DNA from 3 places in the Sphingomonas sp. BL-S-25 genome. Region 2 is predicted to be linked to each of the others. Evidence: riboswitches for the same ligand, from Rfam matches in the RefSeq annotation. Region 2 holds a riboswitch; each other region holds the start of a gene.
The links. Region 2 has a riboswitch for cobalamin ahead of metE (5-methyltetrahydropteroyltriglutamate--homocysteine S-methyltransferase). Riboswitches for the same ligand answer to the same signal wherever they lie in the genome.
Positions count from the first base shown of each region.

Region 1: linked by a shared signal. The riboswitch ahead of ACZ1H8_RS04760 (TonB-dependent receptor plug domain-containing protein) and the one ahead of metE (5-methyltetrahydropteroyltriglutamate--homocysteine S-methyltransferase) in region 2 are both predicted to bind cobalamin.
Region 3: linked by a shared signal. The riboswitch ahead of ACZ1H8_RS04730 (TonB-dependent receptor plug domain-containing protein) and the one ahead of metE (5-methyltetrahydropteroyltriglutamate--homocysteine S-methyltransferase) in region 2 are both predicted to bind cobalamin.

Region 1 covers NZ_CM145486.1:948,896-954,621, reverse strand. The annotation lists gene ACZ1H8_RS04770 (hypothetical protein) at 1-177, opposite strand, end outside; gene ACZ1H8_RS04765 (S9 family peptidase) at 212-2,419, shown strand; cobalamin riboswitch at 2,530-2,750, shown strand; gene ACZ1H8_RS04760 (TonB-dependent receptor plug domain-containing protein) at 2,932-4,878, shown strand; gene cobO (cob(I)yrinic acid a,c-diamide adenosyltransferase) at 4,949-5,557, shown strand; gene ACZ1H8_RS04750 (ABC transporter substrate-binding protein) at 5,554-5,726, opposite strand, start outside.
Region 2 covers NZ_CM145486.1:3,241,695-3,247,420, reverse strand. The annotation lists gene metE (5-methyltetrahydropteroyltriglutamate--homocysteine S-methyltransferase) at 1-1,676, opposite strand, end outside; cobalamin riboswitch at 1,789-1,992, opposite strand; gene ACZ1H8_RS15695 (SDR family oxidoreductase) at 2,059-2,934, opposite strand; gene ACZ1H8_RS15690 (winged helix-turn-helix transcriptional regulator) at 3,036-3,431, shown strand; gene ACZ1H8_RS15685 (hypothetical protein) at 3,501-4,613, shown strand; gene ACZ1H8_RS15680 (hypothetical protein) at 4,619-5,068, shown strand; gene coaBC (bifunctional phosphopantothenoylcysteine decarboxylase/phosphopantothenate--cysteine ligase CoaBC) at 5,065-5,726, shown strand, end outside.
Region 3 covers NZ_CM145486.1:941,748-947,473, reverse strand. The annotation lists gene ACZ1H8_RS04745 (FecCD family ABC transporter permease) at 1-306, shown strand, start outside; gene ACZ1H8_RS04740 (ABC transporter ATP-binding protein) at 300-1,073, shown strand; gene ACZ1H8_RS04735 (phytanoyl-CoA dioxygenase family protein) at 1,070-1,765, shown strand; cobalamin riboswitch at 1,796-1,981, shown strand; gene ACZ1H8_RS04730 (TonB-dependent receptor plug domain-containing protein) at 2,138-4,096, shown strand; gene ACZ1H8_RS04725 (hypothetical protein) at 4,179-4,730, shown strand; gene ACZ1H8_RS04720 (DUF1636 domain-containing protein) at 4,741-5,148, shown strand; gene cobT (nicotinate-nucleotide--dimethylbenzimidazole phosphoribosyltransferase) at 5,145-5,726, shown strand, end outside.

The DNA of each region.
Region 1 (5,726 bases), 2.2 Mb from region 2:
TTCATGGACCAGCGGCTGGCGGTCCGCCAGCGTCGCCAAGTCCTGCGTCGACGATGATCGAAGTTCGGCGAGGTTCGAAAAACCGCCTACGCGTACCTCTTCTACAAAACGGCCCTCTGCATCTTTCCAACCAGCGACGCTCGCGGTCATCCGCCCGACTTTCGACAAGAAATTCATCGATCAATGGATCCTGTCCATTGGGGAGCGGCGGATGAGATCTGGCTATTGGTGGACGCTGCTCGCAGGCTTGCTCTGTCTCTTCACTGTAGCGGCTTCTGCCCAGCAGCGTCGCACGCTGACGATCGATGACGTCCTTGACGTGCAGCGGATCGATCAGGCGACGCTTTCTCCCGATGGAAACTGGATTGCGGCAGTGATTCAGCGCCCGGCGCGTGCGGGCGAGGTCTATGGGCGCACCGCCTACGAGATTGATCCGACCCGAAGCGACATCTGGCTGATCGATGTCAGAACCGGCAAGCGCCGTGCGCTGACCGATGGCGCGGCAAAGGCCGCCGGCTATTGGTGCGCCGCCTGGTCGCCCGACGGACGGCGCCTGGCGCTGTTGTCCACCGAGGCTGCAGCCGGCGAGCCGCGCGGCGGCGACAATATCCGTCTTTACGTCTGGGACCGCGACACCGGTGCGGTGAGGCGAATCGGCGACGCCGCAGTGATGACCTCCGGTCGCTATGGTGGAGCGCTCAACAAGCTGGCGCTCCATGGCGGCGCGGTCCGGCGCGATGGACCGCACGTCTGCAATCCTGACGAACGGGATGGCGCACCCTTTCTCTGGCTCGATGCCGATCGCCTGCTGGCCGTCACCCTGCCGGAGGGTCAGCGGTCCGCGCTGCTGGATCAATATGGCCGCCCGTTCACCGTTGCCGCGCGCACCGCCGCCCGAATGCGGGACGGTGTCGAGCCGACCGCACTGGCCGTCGGCAGCGGTGCGGCACGCCTGCCGCCCGATAACGCCAATCGCGGCATTCTGCAGATCGTCGACGTACACGCGCGCCATGCCCAGACGATCGCAGCCGTGCCCGCCTACCCGTTTCGCAGCACATTGAGTCTGTGGGTGTCTCCGGACGGAAAGCGACTGGCAGTTCTGGCCCCTGTGGGCGCGCTTCATCCGGAAGCGGGACATACGCTGCCAAACAACGCTGACGAGGACTGGACGGTCGAGCGACGGTTGGGCTTCGTCGATCTCGTCCCGGGCGCGGCGGTCCGCTGGGTCGTGCCGCCACCAGGGGCATCCTATCCGCTTGGACTGACCGGCTGGAATGCCGACGGCAATCTTGTTTACTCCGCCCGCGCCAGCCAGCGCGAAACCAAGGCCATGTCATTTCTGGCAACCATCGATGGCCTCGTCACCCCTGACCCCCACGGGCCGCAACCCCAGGCGACCGAGCACGGCTTCGATCTGCCCCCGGACGGCATGTTGCTTGATGATCGGCCCGATCTCGACACCGTGTTGTGGAGCGAGGGCAGCCGTACCGGTCTGACCCTGCGCCTCTCGCGAACGTCGACGAAGGCTACGCGCGACCTGCTGACACTCGATACGCATCTTACCGCGATCGACTGGGGGGAGGCGCGACTGATCGACTATGTCGGCAAGGCGGACCAAGCGCTCAAGGCAAGCGTGATCCTGCCGCCGGGATATCGTGCGGGCTATCGCTATCCGACGCTCGTCTGGGTCTATGGTGGCCTGATGGTGCGCGATATCGAGCGCGATTACTTCACCGATCCGTTCATGCCGGGTATCTACAATCTCTATCTATACGCCGCACGCGGCTATGTCGTTCTGGTTCCGTCGATGCCGCTGGGCGACCGTCGCGACAATGCCGGTTCCTATACCCGGATCGGTGACGGCGTATTTCCGGCGATCGACGCCCTGATTGCAGCAGGGATTGCCGATCCCGATCGGCTGGGCGTGTTCGGACAGAGTTTCGGCGGCTACAGCGTGTTCGCGCTGCTCACCCAGACCAGGCGGTTCAAGGCGGGTGTCGCGATGGCAGGAATCAGCGACATTGCGAGCCTGTATGGCGAACTCGATCCCGGAGCGACCGGCTACCCCGGGATCGCGCACGAGAAGAGCGACAATTGGGCCGAGATCCGTGATACTGGCCGAACGATGCCGCCCTGGCAGGACCCGTCGGGCTATGCTGCCGTCTCTCCGCTATCATATGTCGACCGCGTCACGACGCCGTTAATGATCGTCCATGGCGACCTGGACAATCGGGGCGCGCCCTCCCAGTCGGAACGCTTCTTCTACGCGCTCTATTCCCAAGGTAAGATCGCTAGATTCATGCGCTACGCTGGCGAGAGTCACAGCCTTGCCCAATCGCCTGCCAATATCCGCGACATCGTCGCCGAGACGATTGACTGGTTTGATGCCTATCTAAGGAGACCGGCCACCGCGCCTTGACGGTGCCGTTCCCTCCGCATGGCGATCGCTGCTGCGCTCGAACGATATGAACCCCCGATTGGCTTCGCCCGAGAATTGGCCTAAGGGCGCCGCCGTGGAGCGGTTCGCCGCTTCGCGAAGATCGCGCCGGTGCCCCTTCGGGGGCTTAAACGGGAATGCGGTGCGGGCGGTTCTCCGTCCAAATCCGCGGCTGTCCCTGCAACTGTAAGCGGCGAGCGTGACGCACTGGCTCCCCCGGGAGGGAGCAGCCACTGGATCGCAGGATCCGGGAAGGCCGTGCATCCCGCCCTGACCCGCGAGCCAGGAGACCTGCCGGCGCACCGGTCGCTCTTGCCTTGGTCCAGGGAATGGCCATGGCACGGTACTCCGTCTGAGCGACGACCAAGCGGCCGGGGCCGCTTCGGTGCTGCGCGGCAGGCGTCGGACGCCCGTCTCTCGTGCATGCGCCGGCCGGGGGCATCGTCGCCCCGGGCAGGACCCGGCAGTCGTTGCGCGGCTGTCCGGGGGTATCCATGTTCAAGACCGGTTTCGTTTCGCTGATCGCCATCGCCGCGGCCACGCCTGCCTTCGCCCAGCCTGATCCCGAGCCGGCGGCAGCGCCCGCCGACGACCAGATCGTCGTCACCGCCTCGCGCTCGGGCGAAGGCATTCCGATCGACCAGCTCGCCGCTTCCGTCACGGTGATCGGCGCCGAGGCGCTGGAGCAGCGCCAGACGCGGATCGTCTCCGACGTGCTGCGCGACGTACCCGGCGTGTCGGTCAGCCGCGTCGGCGCAGTCGGCGCGCAGACCCAGATCCGCATCCGCGGGTCGGAGAGCAACCATGTCCTGGTCCTGATCGACGGGATCGAGGCGGCCGATCCCTATTATGGCGAGTATGATTTCGGCACGCTGATCGCCGACCCCAGCGCCCGGATCGAGGTGCTGCGCGGCCAGCAATCCTCGCTCTACGGCTCCGATGCGATCGGCGGCGTGATCAACTACATCACCCTGTCGGGTGCCGAAGCACCGGGCCTGAGCGCCCGCGGCGAGGCAGGCTCGTTCGGCACGATCAGCAGCGCGGCGCGCGCTGCTGGCGCCAGCGGGACGTTCGACTATGCCGTCTCGGGCAGCTGGTATCACACCGATGGCACGCCCACCGCGCGCGGCGGCACCCGCAATATCGGCTCCGACAGCGTCGGCGCCTCGGCCAAGCTGAACTGGAAGCCGAGCGACACGTTCCGCCTGACCGGCGTGCTGCGCTACAGCCACACGGCCGCCGACAACAACAATAGCGAGAGCAACCCCGCCAGCCCCGATTTCGGCCTGATCGTCGACAGCCCGGGCGTGCGCTTCGTCAATGACGGCTATTACGGCCTGCTGTCCGCCGAACTGACGGCGATGGACGGTCGCTGGATCAATACGCTGTCGGGCCAGTTCGCCGACACGACTCGTACCGGCTACACCCTTTCGGGCGTCGACTATGGCGACAAGGGGCGGCGCTACAAGGGATCGTTCACCTCCAGCTTCCGCTTCGACACCGCGTCGCTGACGCACCGCATCACCGGCGCGGTCGATGTCGAGCGCGAGGAGTTCGAGAATACCACGCCCGGCACCGGATCGCCCTTCGACGCGTTTCGCGGCCGTCGCAGCACCGACAATGTCGGGCTGGTCGCGCAATATGAGCTGACCGCGGGCGCCTTCACCGGTGGCGCCTCGGTCCGCCGTGACGAGAATAACCGCTTTGCCGATACGACGACCTGGCGCGTCCAGGGCGGCTATCGTCTGCCGACCGATACGCGGATCCATGCCGCCTATGGCACCGGCGTGAAGAACCCCGGCTATTACGAACTCTATGGCTATTCGGACGGCACCTATATCGGCAATCCGAACCTGCGCCCCGAACAGTCGGAAGGCTGGGAGGCCGGGATTGAGCAGCGCTTCCTGAAGGGCAAGGCAACGGTCGGCGCGACCTATTTCGACTCCACGCTGACCGACGAGATCTACACCAGCTATCCCGCGCCCAACTTCGTCGCGACGCCGGCCAACCGCACGACCGAGTCGAAGCAGCATGGTGTCGAGCTCTATGCCAGCATCCGCCCGAGCGCGCAGTTCCGCCTCGACGCGGCCTACACCCACCTGAAGGCGCGCGAGAATGGCGTCGAGGAAGTGCGCCGTCCGGGCGATATCGCAAGCGTCAACGCGACCGTCTCCAGTGCTGACCAGCGGCTCTCGGGGACGCTGACGGTGCGGTACAACGGACGCATCCGCGACGTTGCGTACACCGATCCCAGCTTCATCCCGGTCGATGTGTCGCTGAAGCCGGTCACGCTGGTGAACCTCAACGCCCAGTTCAGGATCACCGACAAGGTCAGCATCTTCGGCCGCGTCGAGAATCTGTTCGACGTCGATTATGAGGAAGTGTTCGGTTACGCGACGCCCGGCATCGCCGGCTATGGCGGGCTGCGCATCGGCCTGTGAGGTTCGCGCCCGGGCGGCAGGACCGTCCGGGCGCCCCTTCCTGTCATTTCCCGATCGAAGGAGTGCCGCGATGACGTCGCGCACCGATGCCGAACACACGGCGAAGATGAAGAAGATCCAGGCCGCGCAGGCGAAGAAGCTTGCCACCAAGACCGTCGAGAAGGGCCTGGTCATCGTCCATACAGGCCCGGGCAAGGGCAAGACCTCGGCCGCGCTCGGCATGGTCGTCCGTGCGATCGGCCACGGGATGAAGGTCGGCGTCGTCCAGTTCGTGAAGGGCGCGATGGCCACCGGCGAGAAGGCGGTGTTCGATCGCTTTCCCGAGCTGGTCGAGTTCAAGCCGATGGGCGAAGGCTTCACCTGGGACACGCAGGACCGCACCCGCGACATCGCCGTCGCGCGTGAGGCGTGGGACGAGGTCAAGCGGATGATCGCCGACCCCAGCTATGCGATGGTCGTCGCCGACGAGCTGAACATCGTCCTGCGCTACGACTATCTGCCGGTCGACGAGGTGCTGGAGGCGCTGGCCGCCAAGCCGGAGATGACCCATGTCATCGTCACCGGCCGCAACGCGCCGCAGCTGCTGATCGACGCCGCCGACCTGGTGACCGAGATGGCGCAGGTGAAGCACCCGTTCCGCGAACAGAATGTCAGGGCGCAGCGTGGGATCGAATTCTAGTCGTGGCGCGCCAGCTGTTCCGCGATGCCGCGTGCCGCCTGGACATAGGCCGGGCTGCCGCACACCGTCCACGCCTGGGGAATGCTGATCCGCGGGATGCCGGCCAGCGCGGGATGGTGCAGCATCTCGGTCCCCTGGTCGCTCACCCGGTCGGTCGCGCTCTCGACGA
Region 2 (5,726 bases):
GACTGGGCATAGCGCCACCAGTCGACCGTCATCGGCTGCGGCCGCGAGACGTCGCCATAGAGGATCGGCGGACGGACGCAGCGCGAGCCATAGCTCTGCACCCAGCCGCTGACGGTGAAGGCGAAACCCGACAGCCGCTCGCCGAAATATTGCACCATGTCGTTCCGCTCGAACTCGCCATGGACGAGCATGTCGAGTCCGACCTCCTCCTGCCAGCGGATCGCGCGCGCCGTCTCGTCGCGCAGGAACGCGTCATAGCCCGCCGAATCCAGTTCGCCGCGGTTGAAGCGCGCGCGGGCGCCGCGGACCGCCTCGGTCTGGGGGAAGGATCCGATGGTGGTGGTGGGAAAGTCGGGCAGGTCGAGGACCGCCGCCTGTGCCGCAGCGCGAGTGGCGACATCACCGTGGCGCTCACGGAATCCCGACGTCACCGCGGACATGCGCGCGGTGACCGTCACATCATGGATCAGCGGCGAGGTGCGCCGCGCGGTCGCCGCCCGGCGCGACTCGGCCAGCGCCCCTGCAACGCTCGCCGCGCCTTCGTTGAGCGCGCGCTTCAGGATCGCCAGTTCCTCGACTTTCTGCACCGCAAAGGCCAGCCACTGGACCAGTTCCGGGTCGAGCCTGCGCTCCAGCGCGAGATCGACGGGCACGTGCAGCAGCGAGCAGGACGGGGCCAGCACCAGATCGCGAACCGCGGCGATCGGCTCGATCCGCGCCAGCAGCGCGTCGAGATCGGCGCGCCAGACATTGCGCCCGTCGATCACGCCCAGCGACAGCAACAGGTCCTTCGGTGCCGCCTTCAGCAGCGCATCGATCTGTCCCGGCGCGCGGACCAGGTCGACATGGAGCCCCGCGACGGGAAGCGCCGCGGCAAAGCCGAGATTATCGTCGAGCCCGCCGAAATAGGTCGTCAGCATCAGCTTGACGCCCGGCCGGGCGAGCCGGGCATAGGCCCGCGTCAGCGCGCGTCGCTGGACATCGGACAGGTCGGTGACCAGGATCGGTTCGTCGATCTGGACCCACTGCGCCCCCGCCTGGCCGAGATGGCCGAGGATCACCGCATAGAGGCTGACCACCTCGTCGAGATAGTCGAACGGATCGACCCCGCGCCCCTTGGCCAGGCTGAGCCAGGTGACGGGGCCCAGCAGCACCGGCCGGGTCTCGAACCCCTGCGCCCGCGCCTCGCGATAGTCCTCGACCAGCTTCAGCCGGTTGAGCGCCAGCTTCTGTCCCGGCACCAGTTCGGGAACCATGTAATGATAGTTGGTGTCGAACCATTTGGTCATCTCGCACGCGGTCAGGCTGGTCTGGTCGGCACCGTCCGTCGCGTGGTGATGGCCGCAGCCGGCCGCGGTCGCACCGGTCGTGCCCCGCGCCATCGCGAAATAGGTGGCAAGATCCGCCTCGCCATCGCCCGTGCGATAGCGTTCGGGGATCGCGCCCAGCATCACGCTGGTGTCGAGCACATGGTCGTAGAGCGAGAAGTCGCCCGAGGGCAGCCAGTCGACGCCCAGCGCCTGTTGCCGCGCCCAGGCGGCGGTGCGCAGGCCGGCGGCGGCATCGAGCAGATCGGCTTCGCTGCTCCTGCCCGACCAGAAAGTCTCGAGCGCGGTCTTCAGTTCGCGGCGCGGGCCGATGCGCGGAAAGCCCAGAGTGGCAATGGAAACGGTCATGATCTTCAACCCCGAAGCATGGGGCGGAGACCCGGTACCGGACACAGGCAGGCAGGGACGGACAGAGCCCGGCCACGGCGCGCAAGCGGCCAGACCGGGCACCCCGCCGGTGGACGTTATCGCGTCGAAGGCAGGTCTCCTGGCTTGCGGGTCAGCGCGGACGGTCTGGCCTTCCCGGCGGGCGAACCCGCCAGTGACACGTGATGACCGCCGCTCGCCGCTTACAGTTGCGGGGGCAGCGCCGGATTTTTACCGGCTTCCCGTCTTAGCTCCGGCGCGGCGATACCGGCCGGAGAACCTCGACGCCCCAAGCATCGCCAAGTGCCGCGCGCACGTCAAGGCTCATATAAAGAATTCTTTATATGAGCCCGAAACGCGTCGTTCAGCCCGCCACGCTCTTCGCGATCGTCTCCGCGAATGGCGTCGTCGGACGACCGATCAGGCGCGACAGCGTCCCGCTCTCGTCGAACAATCCGCCGTTCGCCGCCGCCGCATCCGAATTGGCGATCATGTCGGCCACCGGCTCGGGCAGCCCGGCCTGGACCAGCGCACCGCGATAATCACCTTCGGACAGGTTCACATAGGGGACCTCGCGCCCCGCCTGGCGCGACAGCTCGGCCGCGAACTCGGCGAGCGTGAAGCCATGATCGCCCGCCAGTTCATGGACGACATCCGCTTCCTCGGCATCGCCGATCAGCGCGGCCGCGGCCGCCACGGCATAATCCTCTCGCGCGGCGGCCGAAATCCGGCCCTCGCCCGCGGCGCCCAGAAAGCCGCCATGCTCAAGGGCGGGCGGGATCGAGGCGGCATAATTTTCGGTATACCAGCCGTTGCGCAACAGGGTGGTGGGGATGCCACTGGCGCGCAGTAGTTCCTCGGTCTCGCGATGCTCGTCGGCCAGGCCGAGCGTCGACCGGTCTGCATGGAGCAGGCTGGTATAGGCGATCCGCTTCACCCCGGCGCGCTTCGCCGCGTCGATGACATTGGCATGCTGCGGCACCCGCGCGCCGACGGCGTTGGACGAAATCAGCAGCAGCCGATCCGCACCGGCCAGCGCCGTATCGAGCGTTTCGGGCTTCTCATAGTCGCCCGCCCGTATCTCGACGCCCTCGGGAAACAGGCCGGCGGCCTTGTCGGGACTGCGCACCACCGCGACCACTGCGGCCGGCCCGACGCGCCGGACGAGGTCGGCGACGACGAACTGGCCGAGCTGGCCGGTGGCGGCGGTCACGAAATAGCGGGTCTGTTCGGCAGTCATGGGAAAGCTCCGGTCTCGTTAATCGACATGGTCTCAGATAGAGACTAAATCGGGATCCGAAAGACGGCACGTCGCCGTCACCTGGTTACTGCGGAGAGACCATGGACGCGACCGAGACGCTGGCCGCACGATTCGACGAATGGCAGCAGTTCGAGTTCGACAGCGCGCGCTGCACCGTGCGCGGGCTGCTCGACCGGATCGGCGATCGCTGGTCGATGCTGCTGCTCTGCGCGCTGGCCGGGGAGCCGCGCCGGTTCAGCGCACTGGCCCGGCTGGTGCCCGACATCTCGAAGCGCATGCTGACCCAGACGCTGCGCGTCCTGGAAACCGACGGCTTGGTCCACCGGGACGTCCAGCCGACCGTGCCGCCCAGCGTCACCTATTCGCTCACCCCGCTCGGACGCAGCTTCACCGTCCCCTTGCTCGGCCTGATCGACTGGGCCGAGGCACATTTGCCGCAGGTGATGGAAGCCCGCGAGCGGATGAAGGCGGCGTGAGCGGCACGGCTTCCGTAGCGCATCGCGGCCCCTCGACACCCCCTCCCCGGCGCGTGTAGGTCCGCGGGCATGTCGCGATCGGCACCTCTCTGGCTGTCTGCCCCCACCCGCTTCGCCGCGCTGACCCGCGGCCAGTCATGGGTGGCGATCCTGGTCGTTTTCGCCGTGCTGGCGCTCACGCTCACCGCGCTGAACGTCCCGACGCCCGAGGCGCTGGATGCGGCGACCGGGGGCGAGCGGCATCAGACCGACCTGATGCTGTATGAGTCGATCGCGGCGGGGGTGCGCGGCGGCGGGGATTATTATGCGGTTGCGGCCGATGCGATGCGCGCGGGCGGCTATCCGCTGAAGCCGTTCCTGACGATGCGGATGCCGGGGCTGGCCAGCGTTCTGGCCGCACTGCCGCTCTGGGCCGCGCCGCTGCTGCAATTGCTGCTCGTGCTGTGCGTCGCGGCGACCTGGATGCTGCGGCTGCGCCTCGCGCTGGGGCGCAGCCTGCCGATGCTGGTGGGCGGGATATTGCTGGCCGGATCGATGCTAGCCTTCATCCAGCCGGGGCTGATCAGCTTTCACGAGATCTGGGCGGGGCTGCTGGTCGCCTGGTCGCTGGGGCTGCGGCGGCCGGGGCGCTGGGTCGAGCCCGCGGCAATCGCGCTGGCGGCGATGCTGATCCGCGAGACTGCGGCGCTTTATGCGCTGATCATGCTGGTCTTCGCGTGGCGCGATGGCGAACGGCGCGAGGCGCTTGGCTGGGGCATCGCACTGGCGCTGTTCGGGGTGGCGCTGGCGGTCCATGCCTGGGCAGTGACCGGTCTGGCCGGGCCGCTGGATGCGCGGTCGCCGGGCTGGCTCGGGCTGGAAGGCGTCGGGCTGTTCGTCAAGTCGGTGGTGCTGGGCACCGGCCTGCAACTCGTGCCGCTTTGGCTGGGCGCGGTGCTGGTCGGTGCCGCGGCGATCGGCTGGGCGTCGTGGCGCGACCCGCTGGGCGCGCGGATGATCGCGGTCATTGCCGCCTATGGTGCGGTGATTGCGATCTTCGCGCGGGTGGACACCTTCTATTGGGGGCTGATGGTGGCGCCGGTCTTCCTGCTGGGGCTGATCTTCCTGCCCGATGCGCTGCGCGATCTGGGACTCCAGGCGGCCGAGAAGCGGCGGATCACGGTCACGCGGGTGGCACGATGAGTGCCATGGCTGCTGGCTCCATGACCCTGGCGCACGGTCGGGGCAGCTCTTGGCTTCGCGCCTGGCTGCTCGGCGCGCTGCTGCCCTTTGCGATCGCCGCGCCCATCGCGGTCGTGGTGCGAGACGTGGTGACCTATGCGCTCGATCGTGGCCGGTGGCCGTCACCCGATGCGGCGTGGCTGACGGAAGTCGCCGCGCTGGTTCTTCTCGTCGCATTGGTCGCGCTCGCGGTACAGGGGATCGTGGTCGCGATCATGGCACTGGCCGAACGAAACGGCCCGAAGGCGGCGCCGGTGTGGCTGCTGGCGGGGGTGATCGCCACCACACCGCTGGTGCTGTACATGCTGTGGCCGAACCAGCCGGTGCATAAGCTGCAGGTCCTTGCCGTCTATGGGCTGGGCATGATCGGCGCCGCGGCGGGCCGGCGGATCCGGCACGGAAAGGAAAGCGAATGAGCGGGCGCGTCCTCCTGATCGTGGGCGGCGGCATTGCCGCCTACAAGGCGTGCGAGCTGGTTCGATCGCTGCGCAAGTCGGGCATTGCGGTGAAGTGCGTGCTGACCGAGGGCGGCACCCATTTCGTGACGCCGATGACGCTGGCCGCGCTGAGCGAGGCGCAGGTCTATACGACCTTGTGGGACCTGAAGGATGAGGCGGAGATGGGGCATATCCAGCTCAGCCGCGAGGCGGACCTCGTCGTCGTCGCCCCCGCGACCGCGGACCTGATGGCGAAGATGGCGGCTGGGATCGCCGACGATCTGGCGACGACGCTGCTGCTTGCCACCGACAAGCCGGTGCTGGCCGCGCCAGCGATGAACGTGCGCATGTGGCAGCACGCCGCGACACGCCGCAATGTCGCCCAACTCCGGGCCGACGGGGTGACGGTGATGGAACCCGATGAAGGCCCGATGGCTTGCGGCGAATATGGCCCGGGCCGCCTGCCCGAGCCGGAGGCGATCGTCGCCGCGATCCGACAGGCGCTGGACGCGGGGTCGGCGCCCCGCCGTCTGGCCGGACGCCATGTCCTGGTGACGGCGGGCCCGACGCATGAGCCGATCGACCCGGTACGCTATATCGCCAATCGCTCGTCGGGACGGCAGGGCTTCGCGATTGC
Region 3 (5,726 bases), 2.2 Mb from region 2:
CTGCGCGCGACGCGGCTGCGGCTGCTGCTGGGCACCGCGATCGGCGTGGGCGGTGCGGTGGCGGTGTCGGGCGCGATCGGCTTCGTCGGACTGATCGTTCCGCACCTCGTCCGCCCGCTGACCGACCGCAGCCCCTCGGCGATCTTGCTCCCCTCCGCGATCGGTGGTGCCGCGCTGCTGACACTGGCCGACCTGGCGGTGCGGATGATCGACACCAAGGCCGAGCTGAAGCTGGGCGTCGTCACCGCATTCCTCGGCGTGCCGGTCTTCCTCGTCCATCTGATGCGGGAGCGGCGGCTATGGTGAGCATCCGGATCGAGGGGCTCGGTGTCTCGCTGGGCAAGCGCAGCGTGCTGCAGGACGTGACCGCGTCCTTCGCATCCGGCACGCTGACCGGCATCGTCGGCCCCAATGGTGCGGGCAAGTCGACGCTGGCGCGCGCGATGCTGGCGCTGGTGCCGGCGACCGGCCGCGTGCTGGTCGACGATGTCGAGGCGCGGTCGCTGCCCCGCGCCGAGCTGGCGAAGCGCATCGCCTATCTGCCCCAGGGGCAGACTTTGCACTGGCCCTTGTCGGTCGAGCGGCTGGTCGGCCTCGGCCGGCTGCCGCATCTGGGTCCGATGTCGCGCGTGGCGGAAGGGGATGCCGCCGCGATTGAGCGGGCGATGGCGCGCGCCGACGTGACCGCGCTGCGCGACCGGATCGCGACCGAACTGTCGGGCGGCGAGCGGGCCCGCGTCCTGCTGGCACGCGCGCTCGCGGTCGAGGCGCCCGGCCTGATCGCCGACGAACCGCTCGCCAGCCTCGATCCCGGGCACCAGATCGACGTGATGGACCTGCTCCAGGCCGAGGCGCGCGCAGGTGCGCTGGTCGTCGCGGTGCTGCACGACCTGACCATGGCCGCGCGCTATTGCGACCGGCTGTTGCTGATCGACCTTGGCACCGTCGTGGCGGACGGTCCGCCGGCCGAGGTGCTGACGCCGGCGAACCTGCGCGCGGTCTATGGCATCGATGCCTGGGTCGATGTTGGCGGGGCCTGGCCGAGCATCACGACGCTGGGGCGCGTGCGATGAGCGCGCAGGAAATCTCCTATGCCGAGTCGGGCTATGCGAAACTGGCGTTGTACGATCGTACAACAATAATCGCCGCCCAGGCCGATATCGTCGATCAGATCGACCGGGTGTCGCGCGCGCTGTACCTGCCGTTCGAGGCGAGCTGTCCCGAGGCGCCGCTGGCTGGGCGGATCGACCGGATCTTCGCCCAGGATCGCGGCCATGCCGACCTGCTGCGCCGCGCCGTGTGCAGCGATGCGCAGCGCGGGCCGCGGCTGTCGAGCATCGCCGGCGACCCGCGGCTGATCGAGGCGGCGCAGCGGATCTGCGGACGGGCGCTGGCCGGATCGATCGTGCGGGTGCGCGCCAGCATCGCCAGCTTTCCCGAGCATCGCCACGCCTGGCATTCGGACGTGGCGCGCGACGACGGCACCGCCTGCGGCCGGGTGTGGATCACCGCCTGGATCCCGCTGAGCGATGCCGGGCCGGGGCGCGGCGGGCTGGAGATCATTCCCGGCCGGCGCGCAGCCCCGCTGGCGCAGGAGACCGGGCGCGGGTTCGAGATATCCGAGGCGGCGATCGCCGGCATGCCCAGGATCCAGCCCGACTGCGCGGCGGGCGAGGTGATCTTTCTCGAGCGCTTCACTCCGCACCGCACCTTGCCCACGGTCGATGCGCGGTTCGCGCTGGTGGTGTGGATGATGGCGGCGTGATGCCGATTGCCAGCCGCGGCGCGCGGCCCTAAGGGCGGCGGCGCGACAGGTTCCCCGGAGACGGGGATGAAAAGGGAACGGGATCAAACCCGGCTGCCCCTGCAACTGTAAGCGGCGAGCCATCGGCCGAATGCCATTGGGACCTTGGTCCTGAGAAGGCGGCCGAACCGGCACCGACCCGCTAGCCAGGAGACCTGCCCGTCGCGGTCGTCCTTCGTGCGGACAGGGTGTGTCGCGCGGACGGGGGTGAACCCGAGAGACGACAGAGCTGACCGCGTTCGCGCGGGATGCGGCTGTGCGTCCTTCGCGGACACGGCGTCGCATTCCCGTGTGGGTGCGGCCGTGTCGTCGAAGGATAAGAAGTTGAAGTCGCTGTTCCGTTTCGCCCTTTCCGTTTCCGCCCTCGCCACCGCCTCGGGCGCGCTTGCCCAGCAGGCACCGGCGCCCGATGCCGCCGCGACCTCCGCCTCGACCGAGGAGGGCGGCGAGATCATCGTCACCGCCACCCGCGCACCCGTCGCGATAGACCAGGTCCCGGCATCGGTCACCGTGCTCGACAAGGCGGCGATCGACCGCAGCCAGGACATCGGCGTGACCGAGCTGCTGCTGCGCACCCCCGGCATCAGCATGTCGCGCAACGGCGGCTATGGCACCTCGACCTCGCTGCGCATCCGCGGCGCCGAATCGGACCAGACCGTGGTCGTGATCGACGGGGTGAAGCTGAACGATCCGGCGTCGACCGGCGGCGGCTATAATTTCGCCAACCTACTGGTCGGCGACGCGTCGCGGATCGAGATCCTGCGCGGGCCGCAATCGACGCTGTGGGGCAGCCAGGCGATCGGCGGCGTCGTCAACATCGTCACCGCCATGCCGGAAGCGCCGATCGAGGGCAGTTTCGATCTGGAGGCCGGGTCGCGCGCCACCGTCAGCGCGCGCGCCGCGATCGGCGGGCGCACCGGCCCGCTCAGCTGGCGCCTGGGCGGCCAGAGCTTCACCACCGACGGCATCTCGGCGATCGCGCCGGCGTTCGGCGGGCGCGAGACCGACGGCTATACCAACCGCAGCGTCACCGGCCGCGCCGAGCTGGAACTGGCCACCAACCTCAGCGTCGAGCTGCGCGGCTATTATTCGAGCGCCCGGGTGAACATCGATTCGACCAGCGGCGACAATCCCGATTTCTCGACCAACAAGGAATTTGTCGGCTATGCCGGGGTGAATTTCGCGCTGCTCGATGGCCGCTTCCGCAACCGCGTCGCCTATGCTCATACCGACACCGATCGCGACAGCTTCTCGCCGCTGCGCGCCCGCGCGCTGAGCTTCGAATCGAACGGCCAGAACCGCCGCTGGGAATATCAAGGCAGCTTCGCCGTCACCCAGCGCATCTCAGCGGTGTTCGGGCTGGAGAATGAGCGCTCGAAGTTCGAGAGCCGCTCGCCTGCCGGCGCGCTGACCACGCCGTTGCCGCCCTTTTCAATCGGCGATGCCGAGATCACCAGCATCTATGGCCAGCTGAACATCGAGCCGGTCGACGGGCTGACGATCAATGGCGGTGTGCGCCATGACGATCACAGCCGCTATGGCGCCAAGACCCTGTTCTCGACCGGCGCGGTCTGGCGGCTGCCGACCGACACGATCCTGCGCGCCAGCTATGGCGAGGGGTTCAAGGCGCCGACCCTGTACCAGCTGTTCAGCGAGTACGGGAATATCGGGCTCGATCCCGAACAGGCCCGCGGATGGGAAGCCGGCGTCGAGCAGCAGCTGTTCGACCGCAAGCTGAGCTTCGGCGCGACCTATTTCGAGCGGGTCACGACGAACCAGATCATCTTCAACAGCTGCAGCGCGACCTCGCCCAGCCCGCTGTGCCTGGTCCCCGGCAGCACGACGCGCCGGTCGGGCTATTATTCCAACGTCTCGCGCGGCGAGGCCCACGGCATCGAGGCGGCGGCGGCGCTGAAGCTGGGCGGCCTCACGCTGGACGGCAATTACAGCTGGACGGTGGCCGAGGACCGGTCGCCCGGCACCGCCAATTTCGGCAAATGGCTGCCGCGCCGCCCGCAGGACAGCGGCAACGCTTCGGTCAGCTATGCCTTCCCGTTCGGGCTGACCACCGGTGCGGCGGTGCGCTGGGCGGGGCACAGCTTCGACAATGCAAGCAACGCGACGCGGCTGGACGGCTATGCGCTGGTCGACCTGCGCGCCGAATTCGCGGTCAGCGAGCGCTTCCGCCTGTTCGCCCGGGCGGAGAACGTCTTCGACGAGGACTATATGACCGCCTATCGCTACGGCACGCTGGGCCGCAGCTTCTATGCCGGCGTGCGCGGCCGGTTCTGACCGCTCGTACGCATCCGACTGCCCGGGCCTGCGCATATTGCAGGTCCGGGTCGCCCTTCCGGAACCGATCAGAGGAGCCGTCATGACCCAGGCAAATTCTACCCGAGCCGCATCGACCTTGTGGATTCTGCTGCTGACGCTGGCCAGCACCGCGACGACATTGGCGTTCGCCTGCGCCACCCCGTTTCCAGCACTGGCGGCGCTTGCCGCGGTGCATATGCGCCGCAGCGACGGCGTCTGGCTGATGCTGGCGGCGTGGCTGGCGAGCCAGGCGGTCGGCTTCTGCCTGCTCGATTATCCGCGTGATGCGGGGACATTCGGTTGGGCGGCGGGCCTCGCCACCGCTGCGGTCGCGTCGGTGCTCGGCGCCTATGCCGCGCTTCGCCTGATTCCGGGCCAATCGACTCTGGTCCGGCTGGGCGTCGCCAATCTGGCGGGGTTCGCCGCGTTCAAGCTGGTGGTGCTCGGCTGGGCCGTCCCGCTGGGCGGCGTCGCCAGTACGATCGATCCGGCGATCCTGATGCGTCAGCTGGTGCGCAACGGTGCGATCCTGATCGGGCTGTACGCGCTGTACCGCGCACTGACGGCGATCGGGGTGCCGCAGCCGGCCGCCCCGCGCGCCGCGGTCGCCTGAGCGCCGCGCGGTGCTCAAGCGGGTCGCGGACGGGCCGGCGATCGTCGCCTGCAACAGCTGTCGCCAGTCGCCCGAGGTCCGGGTGGACGGCGAGGGCGTCAGCGGCGGCGCGCGGCTGATCGAGGCGCTGCGCGCGGTCCGGGCGTCCGACCCGCGCTATGCGGGCATCGCGGTGCAGGACATGGCCTGCCTGTTCGCGTGCCAGGATCACTGCACCGTCCATCTGCGCGCGCCCGACAAGGTCGGTTACGTCATGGGCAGGTTCGCGCCCGATGCGGATGCGGCGCGGGCGATCCTGGACTATGCCGTCGCCTATGCCGACAGCGAGCATGGCCGCGTCGCCTATTCGGAATGGCCCGACGGGGTGAAGGGTCATTTCGTCACGCGCACCCCGCCGCCGGGATTCGTCGTCGAATGAGCCATTTCCCCACCGCCGCCGCGTTCCGCACCGCACTGGCCGCATTGCCGGTCGCCGACGAGAACGCACGCATCGCGGCACAGCAGCGCCAGGCCCAGCTGACCAAGCCCGCCGGATCGCTCGGCCGGCTGGAAGAGATCGCGGTCTTCATGGCCGGGTGGCAGGGCCGCGAACGTCCGCGGATCGATCGCGCCCGCGCCGCGATCTTCGCCGGCAATCATGGCTTCACCGTCCACGGCGTTAGTGCCTTTCCGGCGAGCGTGACCGCACAGATGGTCGCCAATTTCGAGGCGGGCGGCGCGGCTATCAACGCGCTGTCGGGCGCGGCGGGGATGGAATTGAGCGTCACCGCGATCGACCTCGACCGGCCGACTGCCGATTTCACTAACGGCGCGGCGATGAGCGAGGGCGAATGCCTGGCAGCGCTGGAGGCCGGCGCGGCTTCGGTCACGCCGGAGCTCGACCTGATCGCGGTCGGCGAGATGGGGATCGGCAATTCGACGGCGGCGGCCGCCCTGTGTGCGCGCAGCTTCGGCGGGTCGGTGCGCGACTGGGTCGGTCCCGGCACCGGCGTCGAT